3 regions of the Priestia sp. MDV22-iso46 genome follow, and region 2 is predicted to be linked to each of the others. Evidence: riboswitches for the same ligand, from Rfam matches in the RefSeq annotation. Region 2 holds a riboswitch; each other region holds the start of a gene.
What was found. A riboswitch is a leader RNA that binds a small molecule or an ion and turns the genes downstream of it on or off. The one in region 2 is predicted to bind glycine.

Region 1 (3,284 bases), on a different contig from region 2:
CTTATCATGTTGATTACATTCAGCCTGTTGATATGTTCCCTCATACGGCGCATGTGGAGAATGTGGTAAGTTTGACGTTAAAGAAATGAATAGAAAAAGAGTAAAGGGCAGATTTGATTCTGCTCTTTTTTCTTTGAGCTGTACTTTTATTAATGGGGAAATTGTTAAAATTAAACATCTGTTCTTTTAGAGTAGAAAATATTTTAGTATAGTGAATCGAAATTCCCATAAAGTCTAGATTTAGAAAGTTTTACATCGCTAAAGAGAAATTACATAAGAGAGTTAATGCTTTTAAAACAAACTATAATGACGTATTTTATACAAATAATAAACGCAAATTCTATCCCAAAACCCAAACCTTTAACCACATTGATAATACTATAGTAATAAATCTAATAAAAAGTATGTACAGAGGTGGCAGAGGTCAAAATGGACTCAATGTTTTTAAAAGGGCTTACGGGCGAAGTGGTAACGCCAAAAGCCCCAATTTATGAGGAAGCTCGTCAGGGATGGAATCGTGCTGTTAATAAATTTCCGCTTGTGATTGTATACTGTGAAAAAAAGCAGGATGTTGTGAATGCGATCCGCTGGGCGCGCAAGCATCGTGTTGATATTCGCATTCGATCTGGCGGTCATCATTATGAAGGGTATTCTACGGGTGACTGTGTATTAGTCATTGATATTAGTCGATTAAATGGGTTGAAATTGGATAGGAAACGGAACATTTTAAAGATGAAAGCAGGAGAGGAAAATACGGAAGTGTATGATTTCATCGGTTCGAACGGATATGTGTTTCCAGGAGGAACGTGTCCGACTGTTGGGGTATCTGGCTTTACACTTGGTGGAGGCTGGGGACTTTCGAGCAGACTTTACGGGTTAGGGTGCGACAGCTTGATAGAGCTAGAATTAGTCAATTATGAAGGAAGGCTCATTAAGGCAAACAAATCGTGTAACGCGGATCTTTTTTGGGCATGCCGCGGTGCCGGTGGCGGTAACTTTGGCGTTGTGGTAAGCATGACGTTTCAGCTTCCAAAGCCCACGAACAGCTCTGTGACGCTCGTTCGATTCTTTTATGTAGGTACTACAAAGGAGAAGCAGGCACAAGTGATGAATATATGGCAAAACTGGCTGCCCAAACTGGACAAACGTATGACGCTAGTTGCAAGCATTTTATAATGCAGGAGGAGAAGGGTTAGGCATATTTGCAAACGGATTCTTTTACGGCTCCCCAGAAAGAGCTCGGGAGATTTTGCAGCCTTTTGCAGAAGTAGAAGGGTTTCAAGTAGAGCTGGAATCATTATCTTTTCTTGAAGCGGTAAAAAAAATAGAAGCAACCTATCCTCCGTCTGAAAAATTTAAGTCAACGGGAAGATTTGTGCACAGAAGCTATTCACGTGGTGAGCTTGAAAATCTTGCAGATCTCATACAGCGTCCGGCAGAAGGTTCCGTGTATGATGCGATTTCTTTTTATGCACTAGGAGGAGAAATTCGCCGTGTTGGTAAAAGAGAAACGGCTTTTTTCTACAGAAACGCCAGATATATTATGGGGTTTCAGTCTGTCTGGACAGAAGATGTATTTGCAAGAGCAAACAGAGATTGGCTTCGCAAGCGATTTGAATATATTAAAAGTATTACGGTAGGTTCCTATGTGAATTTTCCTATCAGCAACCTGAGAAACTACGAACGTGAGTATTTTGGAGACAACGCAGAGAGATTAGAAAGAGTGAACAAAAAGTATGATCCGTTTAATGTGTTCAGGTTCCCGCAAGGACTCAGGTAGCGCGAGGAAAAGGATACTAAGTTGACGATTGAAACTGTTCAATTACCTTCTGTCGAAGAAGGTAAATAAATGAAAGTAATCTTTCCTGTTGACAAAGCATCTAACTGGTATTAGAATAAACAACTATTCGACAGTCATTCTATTGATTGAAAAAATTAATACGTAGAAAGCTATGATTGCTATGGATCACACTATAGCAGGAGCAGCTTCTGGAGAGATCGCGATAGTTTCGCGACGCCGAAGGGTTCACAATCTCAGGCAAAAGGACAGAAGAGTACCGGATATTTATTTGGCATGTTACTAATTGGTAGCATGTACCTTAATATTTGTTATTCTTATGACCATGAGATTGGAGCGCATCCAATCTCTTTTTTTTATTGGACTTTATTTGTAGTCCGCACGATCGCATCAAAGGTTTTATTGTTAGGAGGAGTTAGAGTTGGAACAACGAGAATTAAAGAGGGATTTATCCAATCGTCATGTTCAGCTAATCGCGATTGGGGGAACCATTGGTACGGGCTTGTTTTTAGGTTCTGGTAAAGCAATACAGCTTGCAGGTCCCTCTATCATCTTTGCTTATTTAATTGTTGGTATTGCGCTTTTCTTTGTGATGAGAGCGCTAGGAGAACTACTGCTGTCTAAAGCAGGTTATCAATCGTTAACAGATATTGCTGAAGAGTATCTTGGACCGTGGGCGTCATTTGTAACGGGATGGACCTACTGGTTTTGCTGGATTATGACAGCTATGGCTGATGTGATTGCAGTTGGCGTATATGTGAAATATTGGTTCAATATTCCTCAGTGGATTCCCGCACTTATTTGTGTAATCATTTTATTAGGTCTTAACTTATTAACCGTAAAATTATTTGGAGAATTAGAGTTTTGGTTTGCTTTAATAAAGGTTATTACGATTCTTGCATTAATTATTATTGGCGTTATTTTGCTGGTAATGGGATTTAAAACAGACGCGGGATCCGTTACTGTTCAAAACATTTGGAATCACGGAGGACTGTTTCCAAATGGGGTTTCAGGTTTCTTACTTTCATTCCAAATGGTTATATTCGCATACGTCGGGGTTGAATTGGTAGGGGTATCGGCAGCAGAAACATCAAATCCCCAAAAAAATATTCCATCGGCCATTAATAAAATTCCGCTGCGAATCTTATTTTTCTATGTTGGGGCACTTATCGTCCTTTTATTTATTAACCCGTGGATGGAATTAAATGCAGCAGAAAGCCCATTTGTTAAAACCTTTAGTTTAGTCGGAATTCCGCTTGCTGCTGGAATTATTAATTTTGTTGTATTAACTTCAGCCGCTTCTGCTTGTAATAGCGGAATGTTTTCAACAAGCCGTATCTTATATAATTTAAGTAAAAATGACCAAGGGCCATCTAAGTTTGCAAAACTGAACAAAAACCACGTACCAAGCAACGGATTGTTTGTATCTACGCTGGTCATCTCAGCGGGAGCTCTTTTAAGCAAACTTATACCAGACCAAGCTTTC
Region 2 (3,284 bases):
GCAGCAATAGTTACAATTTCAGAACCAACAAAGGAAAAAATAATTGTGGCTATAGCGACGAAGACTGCACCTGTACCAACTGGTACAAACCCACTATGCATCGTTAAATTAGAGAAATTCATTGTGGTACCTGGTAATAGACCTAAAATGTACGCTCCACCGATAAAAAGAAATAAAGTGATTGTAACAACTTTAATCAGGGAAAACCAATATTCAAACTCACCATAAGCTTTAACAGAGAGGAGATTAGTCAATGTTAATGCCGACAAAAGAATTAGATTCAATACCCAGAGTGGAGTATCAGAGAATATCCAATCTTTTAATATTGTAGCACCTGCAATTGCTTCTACAGCAATAACGATAACCCAGAAATACCAATATAGCCAACCAACTGTGAAACCGGCCCAGTTCCCAAGGGCTTCTCGAGCGTAATCTGAAAATGAACCTAAACTAGGCTTTGCTACAACCATTTCCCCTAGCATTCTCATAATAAGAATAACTAATGTTCCAGCCATTAGAGCCGTCAAGACTGCTGCTGGTCCAGTAGCTTGAATGATAGCGCCACTGCCGACGAACAAGCCAGCCCCAATGGAACCTCCAAACGCAATCATCATCATATGACGCATTCGAAGAGTTTTCTTTAATGATTCTTTCTGATTCATATGAAATAACTCCTTAATATAAATTGGTAATGTTTCGTTGTTCCACTTTACTCAGATAGTAAGTTTTCCCACATCCAATTACATCAGCTCCGACGATAACTACGTTCTTTTTTATAACTGCAAATTCAACTCCTTCTTGTCAACTAAGTATTAAATTTGTGCTGGTGGACTTATTATATTTATAATTTTCTGTTTTTTTAAAGGTTTTTGTGAGGTTTTATGACATATTTTTCTTTATGGTTAGAATAAAGCTTTATTTTTTCTTAAGGTATACTTTTAGTTACTATGTGTTATAAAAGTGCTTACTTTTTTTTATCTAAATTCTAATTCATAATAAATTTATATCAAACAAACTCTCTTTACCGTAATAAATTAAAAATTTATAGATTATTCTCTATTATTTCAAATTGTCAAATTAACTGTATATAAGCGAATGATGATTGTGGGAGAGACCGAAGAAAATCAATTCGGCACCGAAGGAGCAACCCCCAAAAAATCCTTGGGGTATAAACTCTCAGGTAAAAAGACTGCAATTGGACGCACCTCTGGAGAGAGCTGCAAAGCCACCAAAGGGGAACTCTTTTACATGAAACATTTTAAGAAATCATTTTCTTAAAATGTTTCATGTAAAAGGTAATCTCTCAGGTAAAAGGGACAGAGGAAGGGTAAGATCAATATCTTGCCTTTCCTCTGTCTTTTTTGTTGGGGAAGGTAAGGAAACGTAAAATTTTGAAAAAATCAAAGGAGGATATAACGATGAGTCTAAGAAACTATGATCGCGATATTTATATTGCTATCGAAAATGAAAAAACACGACAACTAAACACATTAGAGTTAATCGCATCAGAGAACTTTGTGAGTAATGAAGTAATGGAGGCAATGGGATCCGTGTTCACTAATAAGTATGCAGAAGGTTATCCGGGAAAGCGTTACTATGGCGGTTGCGAGTTTGTTGACGTGGCAGAACAATCAGCTATGGAGCGCCTCACCAAGCTGTTTGGTGCCAAGTATGCAAATATTCAACCACATTCGGGTGCCCAAGCCAATCTCGCTGTTTTTTATGCATTGCTACAGCCTGGTGATAAAGTGATGGGGATGAATCTCTCGCATGGCGGTCACTTAACTCATGGCAGCCCTGTCAGCATTTCAGGAAAATGGTTTGAAATCGTATCTTATGGTGTAAGAGAAGATACTCACTTGATTGACTATGACGAACTAGAAATAATTGCAAAAAAAGAAAAACCAAAATTGATTATTGCAGGAGCAAGTGCTTATCCAAGAACCATTGATTTTGCACGCTTTAGGAAAATTGCTGATCGAGTCGGGGCAAAATTCATGGTAGACATGGCTCATATTGCAGGGCTTGTTGCAACAGGCCTCCATCCATCACCAATCCCCTATGCAGATGTAGTGACGAGTACCACACATAAAACATTACGTGGACCGCGCGGTGGCATTATTTTGACTAATGATGAGGAAATGATCAAAAAAATTAATAAAGCTGTATTTCCTGGTATCCAAGGTGGACCCCTCATGCATGTTATTGCAGCAAAAGCAGTTTCTTTCAAAGAAGCCTTGCAATCAGATTTTAAAGAATACGCAAAACAAATTATTAAAAATGCGGAAGTATTGAGTGAAACATTAAAGAAAGAAGGAGCAACTCTGGTCTCCGGCGGAACCGATAATCATATTGTCCTCTTAGATGTACGTCCGTGGGACTTAACTGGAAAAGAAGCAGAGAAACTACTAGAGAAATCAGGAATTACGGTTAATAAAAATACAATTCCTTACGACCCTGAAAGCCCATTTGTGACAAGTGGAATACGCATGGGAACAGCAGCCTTAACAACACGAGGTATGAAGCAAAAAGAGATGGTTAAAATTGGTAAAATAATTGCATCTGTTCTTAAGAGTAAAGGAGATTCAACCATTCTTGAACAAGCAAAAGAAACAACAAAAGCGATTTGTGATGGGTATCCATTATTTCAACAGCCAATCACTATATAAGAAAGGGGCCTCATGATGGAATTTCAAAGTTGTTTTGACATTATTGGTCCAATCATGGTAGGACCATCTAGTTCTCATACGGCTGGTGTTGTATTGATTGGGAAGTTCATTCATGAATTGATAGGTGGACGCCCGAAAGAAGCAACGATTATTCTCTATGATTCTTTTTCCGAAACACACCAAGGTCATGGAACAGATAAAGCCCTTCTTGGGGGATTGCTTGGAATGGATACAGATGATTCACGGATTAAACATTCAATCGAGATGACCTTACAATACGGACTGTCCTATGAATTTCAGCTTGAAGACAGTTGTCCATATTTTGAACATCCGAACACAACAATTGTTACAGTAAAACGAGGAAATTGTGTGGCAAAAGTAGGTGGAGCATCACTTGGCGGCGGTTTATCTAAAATCTTTATGATTAACGAAGCAATGGTAGATATTCGTCTAAGCGCTGATGTTGACTTTACAGCTCTTGTGAGTCGTTATCAGTCAAGAAAGAAATCATTGGTGAGTCTATTATGATGAAAATTCAGTCCATGACAGAGCTTGTTCAGGTTTGTGAGAGTGAAGGAAAAACAATTGGTGAAATAATGTTGATGATGGAAGCAA
Region 3 (3,284 bases), on a different contig from region 2:
CACATCTTTTGACTCAGGGTGAACAGCCGCAGAGACAAGTACTTTTTTCTTTTTTGTTTGACCCGCACTGAGCATAGCGGCTTCTGCTAAAGCAGTTCCTCCGTCATACATAGAAGAATTAGCCACGTCCATCCCCGTTAACTCACAAATCATTGTTTGAAATTCAAAGATGGCCTGAAGTTCTCCTTGAGAAATTTCTGGTTGATACGGAGTATAGGCCGTATAAAATTCCGAACGAGAAATAACATGATCAACAATAACCGGCATGTAATGATCGTAAACTCCTGCTCCTAAAAAAGAAGCATAGTCTTTTAAATGAGCATTTTTAGCAGCCATACTATTTAATTCTTTTAACAGCTGAGGCTCTGAAGCCGCTTTTTTAATATTGTATTCTCCTTGAAAACGAACGCGCTGCGGAATATCTGAAAATAAATCATCAACAGATGAAACACCAATTGCTGCTAACATTTGCTGCTGATCTTGTTCTGTCATTGGTAAATAGCGATGTAACATGTTAAATTCCTCCCCAAAGCTTACTTTGAACGTTTATAAAAAGGTGTTGAAACCACTTTTGCTTTTAAGCGTTTTTTTCGAACCTGCACTTCTACTTCCCGACCAAGCTCTGAATACTCTGCTGACAATAGCGCTAAACCGATGTTTTTCTTTAATGTCGGTGACTGTGTACCTGTTGTCACAAATCCAATTTGTTCTTCATCTGCAAATACTTCGTAACCGTGTCTTGGTATACCTTTATCAATCATTTCAATTCCTACCAGTTTACGAGATGCCCCGCTTTCACGCTGTTCTTTTAACACTTCTTTTCCAATAAAGCTGTCTTTGTTCGTTTTTACTGCAAATCCAATTCGAGCTTCAATGGGCGTAATATCTTTTGAAAGCTCTTGGCCATATAAAGCCAAAGTAGCTTCAAAACGAAGCGTATCGCGAGCTCCTAATCCGCAAGGCAGCACACCTTCATCACTGCCTGCTTCTAAAATAGCCGTCCACAAGTGAGAGGCGTCAGCTGAAGAACAATAAATTTCAAAGCCGTCTTCCCCGGTGTACCCAGTACGTGAAACGAGAGCTTTTACATTCGCTACTTCTACATCATCAGCAAATGTAAATGGCTTTAATAAAGATAAATTTTCGTTCGTTAACGTTTGTAAAACTTTTTCTGCTACAGGACCTTGTAAAGCTAGCTGCGCAGTTTCATCAGACTGATTAACGAGCGTTACATCTCCTTGTTTGTGAGACACCAGCCACTCATAGTCTTTTTGAATATTAGCAGCGTTTACGACTAGCAAATACTCTTGATCTGCTTTTTTATAAATCAGCAAATCATCTACCGTGCCTCCGTCTTCATAACACATAGCCGTATACTGTGCTTTTCCATCTACGAGGGTAGAAACGTCATTTGTCATCGTGTGCTGAAGAAAAGCTAAGCTATCAGCTCCTGTTACAAGAATTTCTCCCATATGAGAGACATCAAAAAGGCCTGCCTTTGTACGTACAGCTTCATGCTCTTCTTTAATAGAAGAAAATTGAACGGGAAGAGCCCATCCTCCAAAATCAATTGTTTTGGCACCATATTTTTGATAGGTATCATAAAGCGGCGTTTTGTGTAATTCTGTTGTCATATTTATGTCCTCCTCTTTTTCACGTGAAACTTTTCATAACGGGGAGTTTTCAAATAGTGTGGGGATCACTACGTATCCAAACAAAAAAGGACAGAAAACCCCCTACTGTATTTAGTAGGAAGTCTCTGTCCTTTTCACCTGAAAGTTTACCTATAAACGAATAGGTTTGCCTCGTGGGTGGTCTATAAACGCATAGACACTCTCCAGAGCTGCGTCAAACAAGAGTCTTTTTGCCTGAGAGATTCACAATTTTATTGCTTGCTCCTTCGGCGCTACATTCAAGTAGTCTCTCCCCGTGTCGTCATTCGCTTCTATAAAGTTGGTAAAGTTGGGCATACTACTGAAAGATGTATCTATCTTTATTCACACAATCATTTGTAAAGTGCTAATCTATTTTCTTTTTCAAATTTTCTAAATATATTTTTATCCTACCTGATTCTTATCATTTGTTCAATAAAAATTTTTTACAAAGGAGCATTTTTATCATGAAAGTGAAATTAAACATCGATGAAACATGGGAAGCAGCCTTCTCAACTAAATTGGAGCAAGACGGCCCTTGGTCTGCATGGGATTTGTATAAACTTGCCTATGAAATAGAAGACCAAACGCTTATCTCAGAATTTGAAGGACTACAAAGCCCAAAACATCTAGCTGATTTAACGCCGCTTCCTCATCAGCTCGAAGTAGCCAAACAAGTAGTTGAAACAATGAATGGGAAAGCCATTTTAGCAGATGAAGTAGGACTGGGGAAAACGATTGAAGCAGGGTTAATTTTGAAGGAATATATGATTCGCGGACTTGTTAAAAAAGTTCTCATTTTAGTTCCAGCTTCGCTTGTTTCACAGTGGGCTATGGAATTGAATCAAAAATTTTATATTCCCGCAGTCCCTCAAAGAAAATCATATGTGTGGGATCAGTGTGACATCGTTGTGTCTTCAATTGATACAGCAAAACGTTCTCCTCATCGAGAAATTGTGCTTGAACAAGACTACGACCTCATCATCATTGATGAAGCTCATAAACTTAAAAACAACAAAACAAAAAACTATGAATTTGTGCAAAGTCTAAAAAAGAAATTTTGTCTGTTGCTAACCGCAACACCGATTCAAAATCGAATTGAAGAAATTTTTAACTTAGTCTCTCTTTTAAAGCCTGGCCATCTCGGCAATAAAGACTATTTCGAAGAATTATTTTCCGCTAAAAAACGCTCTTTGCAAAACGATGAACACTTAAAAGAGCTTGTTAACAAAGTTATGATTCGAAATCGCCGCCACGATACGGGTATCGAATGGACGAAGCGAATTGTTCAAACCATTCCTGTTGAATTCTCGCCAAAAGAACGCGAGCTGTACGATGCGATTACGTCTTTTAAAGGAAACGGACTGCACCCTTCAAGCGCTTTTTCAATTTTAACCCTGCAGCGAGAGGCCTGCAGCAGCCGTGAAGCGGTGTATATGACATTAAAAAACATGCTCGAACGTCAGGAAGATCAAAACAGCGCATTAACGGAACATATGATCACTCCGTTAATGGAACTACTTCAGCAAGTGCCGCAAAATGCAAAAGCAGAAAAAGTGCTAGAGCTCGTTCAGAAAATTGATGATAAAGTCATTATTTTTACTGAGTACAGAGCAACTCAACTGTATTTAC

Region 1: another riboswitch for glycine. It lies ahead of AC4NPH_RS24395 (amino acid permease); the one in region 2 lies ahead of glyA (serine hydroxymethyltransferase).
Region 3: another riboswitch for glycine. It lies ahead of gcvT (glycine cleavage system aminomethyltransferase GcvT); the one in region 2 lies ahead of glyA (serine hydroxymethyltransferase).

What each region holds. Positions count from the first base shown of each region.
Region 1 is NZ_JBZVWT010000007.1:25,632-28,915, reverse strand. Features, by position in the region: gene rlmD (23S rRNA (uracil(1939)-C(5))-methyltransferase RlmD) at 1-89, shown strand, start outside; partial or broken gene AC4NPH_RS24400 (FAD-binding oxidoreductase) at 430-1,780, shown strand; glycine riboswitch at 1,980-2,060, shown strand; gene AC4NPH_RS24395 (amino acid permease) at 2,220-3,284, shown strand, end outside.
Region 2 is NZ_JBZVWT010000010.1:97,153-100,436, reverse strand. Features, by position in the region: gene AC4NPH_RS27000 (amino acid permease) at 1-662, opposite strand, end outside; glycine riboswitch at 1,096-1,202, shown strand; glycine riboswitch at 1,205-1,323, shown strand; gene glyA (serine hydroxymethyltransferase) at 1,419-2,669, shown strand; gene AC4NPH_RS26990 (serine dehydratase beta chain) at 2,682-3,197, shown strand; gene sdaAA (L-serine ammonia-lyase, iron-sulfur-dependent, subunit alpha) at 3,197-3,284, shown strand, end outside.
Region 3 is NZ_JBZVWT010000002.1:247,439-250,722, reverse strand. Features, by position in the region: gene gcvPA (aminomethyl-transferring glycine dehydrogenase subunit GcvPA) at 1-513, opposite strand, end outside; gene gcvT (glycine cleavage system aminomethyltransferase GcvT) at 534-1,634, opposite strand; glycine riboswitch at 1,847-1,939, opposite strand; gene AC4NPH_RS13210 (DEAD/DEAH box helicase) at 2,120-3,284, shown strand, end outside.